2 regions of the Rhodoferax sp. GW821-FHT02C08 genome follow, and region 1 is predicted to be linked to the other one. Evidence: riboswitches for the same ligand, from Rfam matches in the RefSeq annotation. Region 1 holds a riboswitch; the other holds the start of a gene.
What was found. Region 1 has a riboswitch for glycine ahead of gcvT (glycine cleavage system aminomethyltransferase GcvT). Riboswitches for the same ligand answer to the same signal wherever they lie in the genome.
Positions count from the first base shown of each region.

Region 2: another riboswitch for glycine. It lies ahead of AC07VY_RS21570 (D-amino acid dehydrogenase); the one in region 1 lies ahead of gcvT (glycine cleavage system aminomethyltransferase GcvT).

Region 1 is NZ_JBWKVR010000027.1:53,758-61,852, forward strand. It holds gene AC07VY_RS23235 (YitT family protein) at 1-125, opposite strand, end outside; gene gcvP (aminomethyl-transferring glycine dehydrogenase) at 172-3,054, opposite strand; gene gcvH (glycine cleavage system protein GcvH) at 3,074-3,445, opposite strand; gene gcvT (glycine cleavage system aminomethyltransferase GcvT) at 3,471-4,595, opposite strand; glycine riboswitch at 4,647-4,770, opposite strand; glycine riboswitch at 4,780-4,879, opposite strand; gene AC07VY_RS23255 (HDOD domain-containing protein) at 4,928-5,791, shown strand; gene AC07VY_RS23260 (amidohydrolase family protein) at 5,858-7,135, opposite strand; gene upp (uracil phosphoribosyltransferase) at 7,228-7,857, opposite strand; gene AC07VY_RS23270 (URC4/urg3 family protein) at 7,879-8,095, opposite strand, start outside.
Region 2 is NZ_JBWKVR010000022.1:63,730-71,824, forward strand. It holds gene AC07VY_RS21545 (LLM class flavin-dependent oxidoreductase) at 1-73, opposite strand, end outside; gene AC07VY_RS21550 (ABC transporter permease) at 122-961, opposite strand; gene AC07VY_RS21555 (ABC transporter ATP-binding protein) at 954-1,817, opposite strand; gene AC07VY_RS21560 (ABC transporter substrate-binding protein) at 1,814-2,827, opposite strand; gene AC07VY_RS21565 (TauD/TfdA dioxygenase family protein) at 3,032-3,940, shown strand; glycine riboswitch at 4,042-4,150, shown strand; gene AC07VY_RS21570 (D-amino acid dehydrogenase) at 4,309-5,529, shown strand; partial or broken gene AC07VY_RS21575 (chloride channel protein) at 5,612-6,004, opposite strand; gene AC07VY_RS21580 (substrate-binding periplasmic protein) at 6,353-7,129, shown strand; gene AC07VY_RS21585 (putative bifunctional diguanylate cyclase/phosphodiesterase) at 7,214-8,095, shown strand, end outside.

The DNA.
Region 1 (8,095 bases):
CCGGTGAGCAGCCCGACCTGGGCAAATAATATCAATGCCAGAGACACAAACAGGGTGCCGGTGAAGATGGCTTGCGCATCTTCAAACGGTGTGTGGATGTGGACCGGTGGGGCAGGGGTGTTCATGCCCTTACCCTCAGCAGGATCTGTGCCGCGCATGCCTTCGCGGATTTCAGGCGTAGTCCGCTACCGGCACGCAGCTGCAGAACAGGTTGCGATCGCCATACACGTTGTCCACCCGGCCCACGGGCGGCCAGTACTTGGCCTGTTTCAGCGATGCCAGCGGGAAGGCGCCGATTTCGCGCGCATAAGGACGGTCCCACTCTGCGGCTAGCAGGCTGGAGGCGGTATGGGGCGCGTGTACCAGAGGGTTGTTGTCGCGCGGCCAGGTGCCGGCTTCGACCTGGCGGATCTCCTCGCGGATGGCGACCATGGCGAAGATGAAGCGGTCCAGCTCGGCCAGGGTTTCGCTCTCGGTGGGCTCCACCATCAGCGTACCGGGCACGGGGAAGCTGAGCGTGGGGGCGTGGAAGCCGTAGTCGGCCAGGCGCTTGGCCACGTCTTCGGCGGTAATACCGCAGCTGTCCTTGATGGGGCGCAGGTCCAGGATGCATTCGTGCGCCACGTGGCCGTTGGCGCTGGCGTACAGAGTGGGGTAGTGCGCCTGCAGCTTGGTGCTGACATAGTTGGCGGCCAGGATGGCGGCTTCGGTAGCGTGTTGCAGGCCCTCGGCACCCATCATGCGGCAGTACATCCAGCTGATGGGCAACACGGATGCGTTGCCCAAGGGTGCCGCGCTGATTGCGCCGATGCCGTGGTTGTTGTCGCCGGCCGTGGCGTGGCCGGGCAGGTAGGGGATCAGGTCTTCGACCACGCAGACCGGGCCAACGCCGGGGCCGCCGCCGCCGTGTGGGATGCAGAAGGTCTTGTGCAGGTTCAGATGGCTGACGTCGCCGCCGAATTCGCCAGGCGCAGCCACGCCGACCAGGGCGTTCATATTCGCGCCGTCCACATAGACGCGGCCACCATGGCTGTGCACCAGGGCGCAGAGTTCTTTTACCTGGGTTTCGAACACGCCGTGCGTGCTGGGGTAGGTGATCATCACCGCCGCCAAGTGACTGCTGTGCTGCTCGCATTTGGCCTGCAGGTCGGCCATGTCTACGTTGCCATTCGCATCACAGGCGGTAACGACCACGGTCAGGCCGGCCATCTGGGCGCTGGCAGGGTTGGTGCCGTGGGCGCTGGACGGGATCAGGCAGATATTGCGCTGGCTTTGGCCGTGCGCATCGAAATAGGCCTTGATGGCCAGCAAGCCGGCGTATTCGCCCTGGCTGCCGGCATTCGGTTGCAGGCTGATGCCCGCGTAGCCGGTGGCCTGGCTGAGCCAGGCGCAGAGCTGGCTGTTCAGCTCGGCATAACCCAGGCGCTGCTCGGGCGGGCTGAAGGGGTGGATGTTGGCGAACTCGGGCCAGGTGACGGGCATCATCTCGCTGGTGGCATTGAGCTTCATGGTGCAGCTGCCCAGCGGGATCATGCTGCGATCCAGCGCCAAGTCCTTGTCGCTAAGCGCGCGGATGTAGCGCAGCATGCCGGTTTCGCTGTGGTGGGTGTTGAACACCGGGTGTGTCAGGAAGGCGCTGCTGCGGCGCAGGGCTTCGGGGATCATCACCTCCACGCTGTTTTCCAGCTCGCTCAGGCGCGGCATGGGTTCGCCGGGCTTGACGAAGAAGGACCACAGCATTTCGATATCGCCACGGGTGGTGGTTTCGTCCAGCGAGATGCCCAAATGGGTTTTCAAGCGAAAACGCAGGTTGGCGCAGGATTGCTGTGCGCGGCTAGCTATCAAATTGGTAGCGTCACCGGTTTTGACGGTGATCGAGTCGAAGGCGTATTCATTGGTTACCGCGTAGCCCATTTGCTGCAGGCCGCGCGCCAGGATGGCCGTCAAGCGGGCCACGCGCTCGGCGATGCGGGTCAGGCCTTGCGGGCCGTGGTACACCGCGTACATGCTGGCCAGCACGGCCGGCAGCACCTGGGCGGTACAGATGTTGGAGGTGGCTTTTTCGCGGCGAATGTGTTGCTCGCGGGTTTGCAGCGCCAGGCGGTAGGCCGGGTTGCCGTGCGCGTCCACGCTGACGCCCACCAGGCGGCCGGGCAGCGAGCGCTTGAACGCGTCGCGGCAGGCCATGTAGGCGGCGTGCGGGCCGCCGTTGCCCATGGCCACACCAAAACGTTGGGTACTGCCAATGACGATGTCGGCGTCCCACTCACCGGGGGGCACCAGCAGGGTCAGGGCCAGCAGGTCGGCTGCCACGCAGACCGCTGCGCCGCTGGCATGGGCCACGCCCACCAGGGGGCGCAGGTCGTGCACCATGCCGTTGGTGGCCGGGTACTGGGCCAGCACGCCGAAGAAGTCACCGCTGGCCATCAGCTGGGGCAGGGTGATGACGGCGGTGCTGACCTTGACTTCAATACCCAGCGGCTTGGCGCGGGTCTGGATGACTTCGATGGTTTGCGGATGGCAGTCGCCCGCCACGATGAACACATTGCTCTTGCTTTTGGCGCTGCGCTTGGCCAGGGCCATGGCCTCGGCGGCGGCGGTGGCCTCGTCCAGCATGGACGCGTTGGCAATCGGCATGCCGGTCAGGTCGCAGACCATGGTTTGGAAGTTGACCAGCGCCTCCATGCGGCCTTGCGAAATCTCGGCCTGGTAGGGCGTGTAGGCGGTGTACCAGGCGGGGTTCTCCAGGATGTTGCGCTGGATCACGCCGGGGGTGTGGGTACCGTAATAGCCCTGGCCGATGAAGCTTTTGAAGACCTGGTTCTTGGCGGCAATAGCCTTCAGCTCGGCCAGTGCTGCCGCCTCGGTCACGGGCGCTGGCAGATCCATTGGCGTGCTGCGCGCGATGGAGCGCGGCACGATGCCGTCAATCAGATCCCGGCGCGAACTGGAGCCAATCACTTCCAGCATCAGGGTTTCGTCGGCAGCGTCGATGCCGATGTGGCGGGCGATGAATTCGCTGGCGTTTTCTAGTTCGTGCAGGGAGGTCGTCATGGGGCAGGTCTAGGGAGGGTTAGGCGTTTTGGCTAAATGCGTTGTAGGCGGTTTCGTCCAGCAGGGCGGCGACTTGCGATGCGTCTGACAGCTTGACCTTGAAGAACCAGCCAGCGCCCAGTGGGTCGGTGTTGGCCAGAGCAGGGTCGGCGCGCAGGGCTTCGTTGACCTCGGTGATCTCGCCGGAGACAGGCATGTACACATCGGCCGCGGCCTTCACGGACTCGACCACGCCGGCCACGTCTTTTTGCGCGAAGCTTGCGCCGACGGCGGGCAGGTCGACGAACACTACGTCACCCAATGCGTCTTGCGCGTGGTGCGTGATGCCGACGGTGGCGGTGTCGCCCTCGATGTTCAGCCATTCGTGGTCTTCGGTGTACTTGATGCTCATGGGGGTGCTCCTGTAAAAAGTTGAATTAACCGCGAAAGTAATTGTTCGGGGTGAATGGCATGGACGTGACTTCCATCGGCACGATTTTGCCTCGCACGATGGCGTTGATACGGGTGCCGATGGTGGCAAATTCTGGCGCCACGTAGGCCATTGCAATCGGCTTGTCTACCGTGGGGCCAAGCAAGCCGCTGGTGACTTCGCCAATTGCGTTGCCTGCGGTGTCCTGCAAGGCTGTGTGTTCACGCACCGGGATACGTTCCAGTGCCATCAGTCCCACACGTTTCTTGGTTGTAGTGCCTGGTTTACCTGCGAGTTGCGCTAGTATTTTGCTAGCGCCTGGGAAGCCGCCTTCACGCGCGCCACCAGCGCGGCGTACTTTTTGCAGGGCCCAGTTCAGGCCGGCTTCGATGGGGGTGGTGCTGGTGTCCAGGTCGTTGCCATACAGGCACAGGCCAGCTTCCAGGCGCAGCGAGTTGCGTGCGCCCAGGCCTATGGGTTGGACTTCGGGCTGGGCCAGCAGAGCGCGGGCCAGTGCCTCGGCCTGGTCTTGGTGTACCGAAATTTCAAAACCGTCTTCGCCGGTATAGCCACTGCGGGTCAAGAAGCAGGGGATGCCGGAAACAATGAAATGGCCGCCGGTCATGAACACCAGCTTTTCCACGCCGGGCGCCAGGCGCGACAGCGCGTCTACAGCCTTGGGGCCTTGCAGCGCCAGCAGCGCCATTTCCGGCATGGGGATGACTTCGCAATGCAGGCTGATCCGGGCCTGGATGTGGGCAATGTCCGCTGCTTTGCAGGCACCGTTGACGACGACGAAGATGTCATCTTCCGCCTGCTTGAAAAACATCAGGTCGTCGCGGATGCCGCCCTCGTCGTTCAGCAGCAGGCCGTAGCGCTGCTTGCCTACGGGCAGGTCGATCACGTCGACTGGCACCAGGGTTTCAAAGGCCGCAGCGGCATCGGGGCCGACCAGGCGCAACTGGCCCATGTGGGATACGTCGAACAGGCCGGCGGCGTTACGCGTGTGGTGGTGTTCGGCCATCAGGCCGGCCGGGTACTGCACCGGCATGCTGTAGCCAGCGAAGGGCACCATGCGGGCGCCGAGCTCCAGATGCAGCGCGTTGAGGGGAGTGAGTAACAAATCGGCCATGGCGGTTCTTTCGGGGACACACAATCGGATCATGGCCTTTGACGGCCATGTGTGGTCCCCGCTGTCCGCTTTACCTGAGCGATTCGCCGGGCCGGCCTTGCGGTGGTGCAGGCCGACTGCGGGTTGCGCCTTCGGTGAGTCCGCTCGGGGCGGACTTCTCTCCAGTGGGGTGACGTTTGATGAGAAACGCTTGTCAGTCCTTTTGCCTGAGCGTTCAGGCCCACGTAGCGGGGCCCTGCGCCTTCGGCGGTTTTCGGATGAAAACTCTCTCCTGACGGGGGGGATTCTACCCAAGCGCAAGTCGGCATAATTCCGTGGACTAAGGGGGCGCGATGCAGCTGGCAGACATAGACCGAGAACTGGAAACCGCCAAGGCCAAGGGCGCCGTGCGGGATATCGTGATCCCGCCGTGCCCCCAGCTCTTGCTGGCGCTGCAGGGCGAAGTGCGGGGCGGCGACCCCGACCCCGCCGCCATCGCCCGCATTGCCAGCCAGGACGTGGCCATGGCGGCGGCGCTGATACGTTATTCGAACAGCCCGCTGTTTGCCCGCTCGCGCCCGGCCCGTACCGTGGGCGAGGCCATCGCCATGCTGGGCGTGAAGCAGACGGTGGGCGTGCTGACCGGCTTCTTTACCCGGCATGCGATCCGCGTGGATGCGGCCTTGCTGGAGCATTTCTGGGAAACCTCGACCCGCCGATCCCTGGCCATGGCCTATATCGCCCGCCATCTGTACGGTGTGGATGCCGACGTGGCGCAGACCTGTGGCCTGTTCTGCCATGTGGGCATACCGGTGATGTTGCAGGGCCTGAAGGGCTATGCCGGCACCCTGGCCGAGGCCCTGGCGCGGCAGGACCGCAGCTTTGTGGCAACCGAGAACGCCGCCCACAAGACCGACCACGCCGTGGTGGGCGCGCTGGTGGCCAAGACCTGGAAGCTGCCGCCCCTGGTGACGGCCGCCGTGCGCCTGCACCACGACTTCGACATTCTGCCGGTGGCCAGCGTCCCGCCCGAAGTGCGCTATCTGGTGGCCATGCTGTTGCTGGCCGAGCACTTGGTGGCCCTGCATGAAGGCACGCGCGAGTCGGACGAATGGGCCCGCCATGGTTCGGCCTGCATGTCGCACCTGCATATCGACCAGGCTGAGCTGCAGCACTGGGCGGACGATCTGCATCCGGTGTTTGAAAACCTGGCCTAGTTTGCTATCAAGTTAATAGCTTCTTACGCAGGTATTACCTGCGCAAGAGGCCTGTTTCGCATAAGTTCATGGACGCAGCATCCAGTCGGTTTGGCTGGGCCGGCCGGGCAGGTGCAGGCGGGCGGTGGTGGCCGGCGTCTGGGCCAGCAGCTGGCCACGGCGGTAGACCTGTAGGCGGGTGGCGCGCAGGCGAATCGCCTCGATCGGGTCTTGTGCCTGCAGCAGCACAAAGTCTGCGTTGCAGCCGGCCTCCAGGCCATAGCCTTCCAGCTGCAGAATCTTCGCCGGGTTGGCGGTGACGGCCTGGAAGCACTGGCGCATGGCGGCCTGGCTGGTCATCTGCGCTACGTGCAGGCCCATGCTGGCGACTTCCAGCATGTCGCCGCTGCCCAGGCTGTACCAGGGGTCCATGGCGCAGTCCTGGCCGAAGGCGACGGTCAGGCCCTGGGCTAGCATCTCGGGCACGCGGGTCATGCCACGGCGCTTGGGGTAGGTGTCGTGCCGGCCTTGCAGGGTGATGTTGATCAGCGGGTTGCTGATGACGTTCATCTGCGCCTCGGCCATCAGCGGCAACAGCTTTGACACATAGTAGTTGTCCATGCTGTGCATGGAGGTCAGGTGCGAGCCGGTGACACGGCCGTGCAGGCCCAGGCGGTTGGTCTCATGGGTCAGGGTTTCGATGTGGCGCGACAGTGGGTCGTCTGACTCGTCGCAGTGCATGTCCACCAGCTTGCCTTGTTCTGCGGCCAGCTCGCACAGCAGCTTGACGCTGAGCGCGCCGTCGGCCATGGTGCGCTCAAAGTGGGGGATGCCACCGACCACGTCCACGCCCATCTGCAGCGCGCGCTTGAGTTTGTCCATGCCGTTCGGGTCGCGCAGCACGCCGTCTTGCGGGAAGGCCACCAGCTGCAGGTCCAGGTAGGGGGCGACGCGGCGGCGCACCTCCAGCAGGGCTTCCACGGCCAGCAGGCGCGGGTCGCAGATGTCCACATGGCTGCGGATGGCCAGCAGACCGTGGCCCACGGCCCAGTCGCAGTAGGCCATGGCGCGGTCCACCAAAGCCTCTTGCGTGAGATGGGGTTTGAGCTCGCCCCACAGGGCAATGCCTTCCAGCAAGGTGCCGCTTTGGTTGACGCGGGGCTGGCCGTAGCTCAGAGTGGCGTCCATGTGGAAATGCGCGTCCACAAACGGTGGGCTGACCAGCAGGCCCTGGGCATCCACGGTCTGCTGCGCAGCGGCCTGCAGGCCGGGGCTGACTTCCACAATCTTGCCGTCCTGTACCGCGATGGACATGCCGCTGCGGCCGTTGGGCAGGGTGGCGTGGGTGACGAGTAAATCCAGCATGCACATTCTTTCAAAAACACGGATCGCAAAGCTGTGTTAGGTTTGCTATCTATTAAATAGCTGCCGGCGCAATGGATATATGCGCTGGCGGCTTATTTTGTGCCGAAGATGCGGTCACCCGCATCGCCTAGACCGGGCAGGATGTAGCCGTGGTCGCTGAGCTGGCGGTCGATGGCGGCGGTGTAGATGTCGACGTCCGGGTGGGCGGCCTGCAGCGCGGCCACGCCTTCGGGGCAGGTCAGCAGGCAGACGAACTTGATGGACTTCGGGTTCAATTCCTTGAGGCGCTCCACGGCTGCAATGGCCGAGTTGCCGGTGGCCAACATCGGGTCCACGATGACGATGTCGCGCTCGTGCATTTCGCTGGGCATCTTGAAGTAGTACTCCACGGCCGTCAGCGTTTTCGGGTCGCGGTACAGGCCGACGTGGCCCACGCGCGCGCCCGGCACCACGCTGAGCATGCCTTCCAGAATGCCGTTGCCGGCGCGCAGGATGGAGACGAACACCAGCTTCTTGCCGTCGATGACCTTGGCGGTCATTTTCTCCAGCGGGGTTTCGATCTCGATGTCCTGCATCGCCATGTCACGCGTGACCTCGTAGGCCATCAGGCTGGACAGCTCGTTGAGCAGGCGGCGGAAGGTGTTGGTGCTGGCGTCCTTGCGGCGCATCAGCGTCAGCTTGTGTTGCACCAGGGGGTGGTTGATCAGGTGTACGGTGCTCATGGTGTGCTCTTCGATTCCAAGTTAAAAAACGGTGCCGTCGCTGACGATGTTCAGAGGCGGTGTGCCGCCACGCAGGCGCTGTGCCAGCACTCGGCCGGCGGCCCAGGTGCCGCCTTCGAGCACGCAGGCCAGGGGCATTTGCTCAGGCGTCAGGCCCAGCTCGGCGCGCACCAGCGGCGCCAGCTCGTCCAGCAAGGCCACGGTCAGCGCGCGCCATTCGACGATGCATTCATCTCCC
Region 2 (8,095 bases), on a different contig from region 1:
GGTGCCGCCAGGCAGCGATGTGGTGGCCGGTGGCCATGATGAAGGCGCCCAGGCGCAGTTTGCGTTGAGTCATATGTGCTTTCTGAAGTGGATGTGGTCAGGCATTTAGGCGCTCAAGTGCTTAGGGGGCGGGCTTCCAGGCGGTGAGGCGCCGCTCCAGCAGCTCTAGCGCGAAGTTCCAGGCCACGCCGATGGCGGTGATGGCGATGATTCCGAAGTACATGTCGGGGATCAGAAAGCTGTACTGCGCGTAGATGATCAGAAAGCCCAGGCCCGACTTGGCGCCGACCATCTCGGCGGCCACCAGCACCAGGATGGCGGTGGCACTGGCCAGGCGGATGCCGACAAAAATCGTCGGCACCGAGGCCGGCAGGATCACCTTCAGGAACAGCTGGCGCGGGCTGGCACCCATGGTGCGCGCCGACTTGATCAGCAGCGGGTCGACCTGTTTCACCGCCGAGATGGTGTTCAGCAGCAGCGGCCAGGAGCAGGCATACACCACCATCGCCACTTTGGACACCTCGCCTATGCCCAGCAGCAGGATGAACACCGGCAGCAGGGCCAGCGGCGCGGTATTGCGCAGCAGCTCGATCATCGGGTTCACAAACTGGCCCAGGCGCCGGTACCAGCCGATCGCCAGCCCGAGCGGCACGCTGTAGAGCACGGCCAGCGCAAAGCCGCCGAGGGCGCGCGCCAGGCTTGCCGAGGCATGCTGCCAGAGCTGGCCGTTCAGGGCCAGCGTCCAGCCGGCGGCCAGCACCTCGCTCAGCGGTGGCAGAAAGGTGGAGTCGGTCAGCGCCAAGCGCGGCGCCAGTTCCCACAACAGGGCCAGCGCCAGGACCAGAGCCGAGCGCCAGAGCGCGCTGCGGATGTGCTGGTAGATGCGGTGAAGGCGCCCCCAGCGGGGCGCCTGGGGCAAGGCCAGCGGTGGGTGGCCGGCGGTGAGGCTGAGTTCAGACATGGAGGCTTTCCTTTAACGTGGGTAGCGTGGGTAGGGCTGCAATGCGGGCGCGGCGCTGCTGCCGGGCTGCGGCCACTTCGTCGTGCAACAGCGACCAGATTGCGTGGCGCAGTTCGCCAAACAGTGGCAGCGAACGCACGTCCTGCGTGTCGGCGCGCAGTGCGTCCGGGATGTCCACAATCTGTTTGATACGGCCGGGCCGGGAGGTCATCACCGCCACGCGTTGGCCCAGCACCACCGCCTCGTCGATGCCGTGGGTGATGAACACAATGGTCTTGCCGGTGCGTTGCCAGATGTCCACCAGTTCCTCCTGCAGGGTCTCGCGGGTCTGTGCGTCCAGCGCGGCAAAGGGCTCGTCCATCAGCAGCACCTGGGGCTCATAAGCCAGGCTGCGGGCAATCGCTACCCGCTGCTTCATGCCGCCCGACAGCTCGTGCGGGTAGCGGTTGGCAAACGCGCTCAGGCCCACCAGGTCCAGGTATTCGGCGGCCTTGGCGCGGCGCTCGCGCAGGCCAACGCCGGCGATCTCCAGGCCAAAGGCCACGTTGTCCAGCGCCGTGAGCCAGGGGAACAGCGCGTACTGCTGGAACACCACGCCGCGGTCTCGCGCCGGGCCAGTGATGGCTGTGCCGTCCAGCAGCACCCGGCCACTGGTGGGCAGGGTCAGGCCGGCCAGCAGGTCCAGCAGCGTGGATTTGCCGCAGCCGCTAGGTCCCACCAGCACCAGGAATTCGCCCGCTCGCACTTCCAGCGAGACGTCGTCCAGGGCCACAAAGCGTTGCTCCGGGCCACCATCGTCAGCGCGCACGGTGAATTCCTTGCGCACATGCTCAAAGCGGATATTGCCGGCGCTCATTTGGCGGCTACCTTGGCGCCGGTGGCGTAGGGGTTGTAGGCATTGGTGTACAGGTCGGCGGGCTTGATCTGGCCGGGCTTGATGACCTCTTCCTTCACCAGCCAGTCGATCCAGACTTGCAGCTCCTTGTCTTGCACCACGCCGCCAATGGACGGCACGCCGGTGCTCTTCCAGTACTGGATGGCGTCGGCGCTTTCGGCGCGGCCGCGGGCCTTGATGATCTTCTCAAACGTGGCGCGCACTTCGGCTGGTGGCGTCTTGCGCGCCCATTCGATGGAGCGGGCCAGTGCGCTGACCAGGTGCTTGGAGGCCTTAGGGTTCTGCTCCAGGAACTTGTTGCGCATCACCAGCGAGCCGGCGGTGAAGTTGCCGAACAGTTCCTGGTCGGTAAACAGCGGGCGGATGCCGCCGCGCTCCAGTGCCTTGTCGCGCAGAATGCCGCCCAGCGTGGTGACGTCCACATGGTTCTGCCGCAGTGCCTGCTCGCCAGTAACCGGCGGCGTGATCACCAGGGTGACTTGTTTTGCGTCCTCATCGTTGAGCTTGTTGCGCTCCAGGTATTCGCGCACCATGAATTCGTGGTGGGCGCCCAGGGTGTTGACCGCCACTTTCTTGCCCAGCAGGTCGCGGGCGGTCTTGATGGGGCTGTCGGTCTTCACGTAATAGCCGGTCCAGGTGTTGTCGTCCACGCCGTAGTAGCCGAGCACGGCTTTCACCGGCGCCTTCTTGGCCAGCAGCTTGACCAGCGCGCCATTGAAAGCGCCACCGATATCGATGTCGCCGGTGACCACGGCCTGCACGTCCTGCGGGCCGCTGATGGTGTTGCCCACCCACTTGGCTTTCAGCGGCGCCAGATAGCCCAGACTTTCGGCCAGCTCGATCCAGACCACCTGGCCGGCCGAGCCCTGGTAGCGGATGTCGGTGACTTCCAGGGCCTCTTGCGCCAGGGCCTGGGCCGACAGCCCGAAGGCCACTGCCGCGGCGGTAAATAGCTTGAAAACGGTTCGCATGCATGTCCCTTGGGAGTTGTCGTGAAGTTGCAGCGTAGATTGGCAAGGCCTACGCAACAACGAAGGAAATTGCGCATGCATATGCGCATCTGTGCGGTGTAGATGCACATGCGAATTCCGTGCTTTGGTTTCCGGGTTGCAGTTCCTAGCATGGGCGGGTGTTTTTTTCGATCCTGTTTCAACCCGTCTTACCAAGGAAGTTGCATGTCCGCTGTTCTCAACGCTCCCCACGCTGAAATCGTTCCCACACTCGATATCCATCCTTTGGCGGGGCGGATTGGTGCACGCATACAAGGCGTGCGCCTGTCGGGCCAGTTGGCGCCCGAAACCTTTGCCGCCATCCACCAGGCGCTGCTGCAGCACAAGGTGCTGTTCTTCCGCGGCCAGCAGCATCTGGACGATGCCGAGCACCAGCTGTTTGCCGGGCGCTGGGGCAGCATCGTGCCGCATCCCACCGTGCCCTCGCGCAGCGGCACCGAGATTCTGGAGCTGGACTCGAACCACGGCGGCCGGGCTAATTCCTGGCATACCGACGTGACCTTCGAAGCCGCTTATCCCAAGGTATCGGTGCTGCGCGCGCTGACCATTCCGCAGCAGGGCGGCGACACGGTGTGGGCGAATACCGCCGAGGCCTACAACCAGTTGCCGACCGAGCTGAAGGCCCTGGCCGACACCCTGTGGGCGGTGCACGGCAACGACTACGACTACGCCGCCACCCGCGTCGAAGTGGATGCGCATGGCGCCAAGCATTACCGCGAAGTGTTTACCTCGCGCCTGATCGAGGCCCGCCATCCGCTGGTGCGCGTACACCCCGAAACCGGCGAGCGCAGCCTGGTGGCCGGGCATTTCCTGAAGCGCTTTGTGGGCTACAACACGCATGACTCGCAGCGCCTGTTCGAGATCTTCCAGCACCACATCACGCGGCTGGAGAACACCGTGCGCTGGCGTTGGGCCGAGGGCGATGTGGCCATCTGGGACAACCGCGCGACCCAGCACTACGCGATCAATGACTACGGCGACCAGCACCGCGTGGTGCGCCGCGTCACCGTGCATGGTGATCTGCCGGTGTCGGTGCACGGCCGGCGCAGTGCGGCCGAGCCTGCGAAAAATTAGAGCGCGGTTCGGCCGGGTCAATCAGTCGGCCTTATGGGCGGATTCAATTGATTGACCGAGTCATTCCGGTGCTAGGGTGCGTGGACCCCATGCGATAATTGCGGCAGGTACCGGGAGAGTCTGGGGCCCTTGTTGCTCAACAAGTTTGCCCACAGCGCCGAAGGAGCAACCGCCCCGGAAACTTTCAGGCAAAAGGACCGGTACCTGTCACACACATCTGAAGAGCAACCGGGTTTCGTCACCCGGTTCACCGCAGGAGCAAGCGGCTTGGCTATGTGCCAGTCGTGAATCTCTCAGGTCCAAAACAGAGGGGCGATAGCTGCGCACGCTTGTTGCTATCCCCACTTTGACGTTTTGGAACTCTCATCATGAAAAAGTTTGCTGTTATAGGCGGCGGTATTACGGGCGTGACCACGGCATATGCCCTCGCAAAGCGGGGTTTCGCGGTCACTTTGTTTGAAAAACACCGCTATGCGGCCATGGAAACATCGTTTGCCAATGGCGGGCAGTTTTCGGTGTCGAACGCCGAGGTATGGAACCATTGGTCTACCGTGCTCAAGGGGCTGAAGTGGATGCTCAAGAGCGACGCACCTTTATTGGTCAACCCCAAGCCGAGCTGGCACAAGCTGGCCTGGTTTGCCGAGTTCATTGCTGCCATCCCGCACTACGAGAAAAACACCGTGGAGACCACCCGCCTTGCCATTGCTGCGCGTGCGCACCTGAATGCCTGGGCGGATGCGGAAGGGCTGGACTTTGACCACAAGCGCGAAGGCATTCTGCACATCTACCGTGACAAAGCCAGCTTCGACCATGCCGGCAAGGTCTCCAAATTGCTGGCCCAGGGCGGGCTGGACCGCCGCGCGGTCACACCGCAAGAAATGCGCGCCATCGAGCCCACCTTGGCTGGCAACTACTATGGCGGTTATTTCACTGAAAGCGACACCACGGGCGACATCCACAAATTCAGCACCGGCATGGCCTTGGCGGCCGAGCGCCTGGGCGTGCAAACCCGCTATGGCCAGCACATAGATGCCGTGCAGAGCGATGGCAAACAGGTGACTGTCACTGCCAATGATGGAATCGAACGGCAGTCCCATGTGTTTGACGGTGTGGTGGTTTGCGCCGGTACGGCCAGCCGGGACCTGGCGGCGCAGCTGGGCGACCGCGTCAACATCTATCCCGTCAAAGGCTATTCCATTACGGTGAATTTGCAGGATGCACAAAGCCAGGCTGCTGCACCGATGGTGAGCCTGCTGGACGACGGCACCAAATTGGTCACCAGCCGCTTGGGTGTGGACCGATTCCGCGTGGCCGGTACGGCGGAGTTCAATGGCTATAACCGGGATATCCGGGCCGACCGCATCCGTCCTTTGGTGGAATGGGTACAGCAGTGCTTTCCGGGTGTGCGCACCGAAAGTGTGGTGCCCTGGGCTGGACTGCGCCCCATGATGCCCAACCTGCTGCCTCGGGTGGGCAAAGGCAAGCGACCTGGCGTGTTCTACAACACCGGGCACGGGCACCTGGGGCTGACTCTGTCGGCCGTGACGGCCGATATGGTGGGCGCCATCGTTGCCTCCAGCTACGCCTAGCCGGTGTTATTCGCTCAGGCGAACGTAGGTGGACAGCAGGCTGCTTTTGTTGACCACGCCCAGTTGTGGGCTGGTGCAGTAAGCGACCCAGCAAGGATGCACCCAGCGCGGCCAACTGCACCATGGAGACCTCTCGGCTTATGGAGCCGCCGCTGGCGATGCTGAGCAGGGAAGAGCCGCTGCGGACCAGACTGGCTTGCACGGGAATATGGCCGTTGCCCAGCGCGACGGCTTCCATATAGTCGCTTGGGGCATTTTGTGGGGTGCGGTTCTGGGCCCAGGTGAGCAGCGCACCTGCCAGCAGTCCACCCAGACTGGGTACCAGTATTCGCTGCCAGGCTTGCAGTTGCATGGCAATGGCGACCAGGCCGCCACCTTGTCCCAGCACCAGGCGGTCCAGCTCGAACAACGCACTACGGAAACCAATGGTTACCAGTGTGCCCAGCGCACCCGCAGGCACGGACCAAAAAAGCATGGCTGGCAATTCGCTGCTACGCCATCCTTGTTTCTAGCGCGCTGCCCATGCTTGGAGATGGGCTTGTATATGCATCATGCTTCGTTTTGAATGATTCTGCTGGCAGGGTGATGGCGCGCATACTTCGAGACCGTAGCTATGGCCGGCATGTAACCTGCTTGAGGGGCCCTGCAATCACTAAATCGTAAGGCTCATAAGGGGCTCATACTTGTAACGTGTAGTATGGCGATCTTGTCTAGGCATATTTCTGTAATTGCTTTCTTCAATAGTAGACTCTTTCATAACTTACGGGTTCAAAGGGCGTTCATGTGCAACCGTTTTCCATTCAAAGAGACATGGTCTCGGTGCGTGCGTCCGGCATTCTTGCTGGTCGTTCTGGCGTCGTTGGCATCGTTTGCTTGGGCGACTGAAACTTGTAAACAGCTGGTTGCCACAGGCAACCCCGAATACCCGCCGTATTTGTGGCGAGATCCCGCCGACAGCAACCGTCTGATTGGCGCGAATGCCGATTTGATGCAAATGGTGGCCAAGGAAATCGGTATTCCGATCGAGGTACGTTATGCCGGCTCCTGGGCCCGTGTGCAGGAAGAGGCCAAGCTTGGGCGTGTTGATCTGGTTGCTGGCGCTTTCTTCACTGTGGATCGCCTGGACTATATGGATTACGTTTATCCGTCGTTCCGCGAGACGCGTTCCCTGGTGTGGGGCCGCCAGTCTGCTCCGATCAAATACCAGCGCTGGGCGGACCTGCAGGGCCTGTCTGGTGTAACCGTTATCAATAATAGTTTTGGCGAGGATTTCGACCGTTTTGCCAAAACTTCACTGAAGATCGCTACCGTACCTAGCCTAGAGCAGGCGCTCAAGATGTTGCAGCTAGGGCGGGTGGACTATTTGGTGTACGAAGAGTCGCCGGCCTTGGCCTACATTGCCAAGCTGGGTATAGATGGGCTGCTGCCCATGGCCACATCGATCAGCAACGAGAGCCTGTACCTGACGCTTTCACACAAGTCTCCCTGTAACAGCAGCGAATTGCGTGCTGCATTGGCCAAGGCCATGTACAAGCTGGCACGTCAAAACGTGATGAAGAAAATGATCGATACCAACATCCAGCTATGGCGCACGAAATAAGGCCCATGTCTACGGAAAGCTGCCGGTGTACTTAGCCCGCATTTACCGCCACTGCTTGGAGGTCATCCATCGGAAAAGGACCGCGTGCCGAAGCTATCCCTAAGACAAATCATGACGCTGGGCGTAGCGCTCGGCATTGTGTTGCCAGCCTTGGTGCTGGGTAGCCTGCTTCTGAACAATCGCTACGAGCGTGAGTTGACCTTGCGCATACGCGAGCCCATGCTGCAATACACGCAGTTGCTGTCCAGCGGCCTGGGCATGCCGATCTGGAACGTGGACAAGGCGGTGGCTAAGCAGTTGATCGACTCGGTCACGCGCAATGCCGACGTGGTGGCCGTGACGATAAAAGACGAGTTCGGCAATGTGTTTGTCTCCAGCGAGCTGTCTGCGCGCCGGCAAGGCACGGTGCTGAGCCAGCAAAGCGATATCGTGATGGATGGCCGGCGTGTGGGCCAGGTCACAGTGGAGCTCAGTACCGACCGCGTGGTGCGTCAGCTGTGGGCCGACTTCACCAAGTTGGGCCTGTTTATCCTGGCCCAGGTAGGCATTTCATTCCTGCTGGTGTTTTTGCTGGTGGAACGTCGCGTGGTACGCCCTCTGTATCGGCTGCAAATGGCCACCGCCAGGTTGGCGCGCGGCGAGCTGGAGCAGGCGCTGGACTGGCACAGGCATGACGAGATCGGCAGCCTCGCGCACAGCCTGGACCAGATGCGCGAGTCCCTCGGTCGGGCCATTGCCGAGCGTGACGCCAAGAACGCAGACCTGCAGCACGAACTGTATGACCGGCTGCGGGCCGAACACGCGCTGCGCTTTACCGAGGCCAAGTTCAAGGCTATCTTCCATGCCTCGCCGCTGGCCATGACGGTGAGCCGCAATGAGCCAGACTACCTGATTGTCGACATCAACGACGCGGGGCTGCGCCAGTTCGGTCTGCTGCGCGACGACCTGGTCGGTGCCCGCCATGCG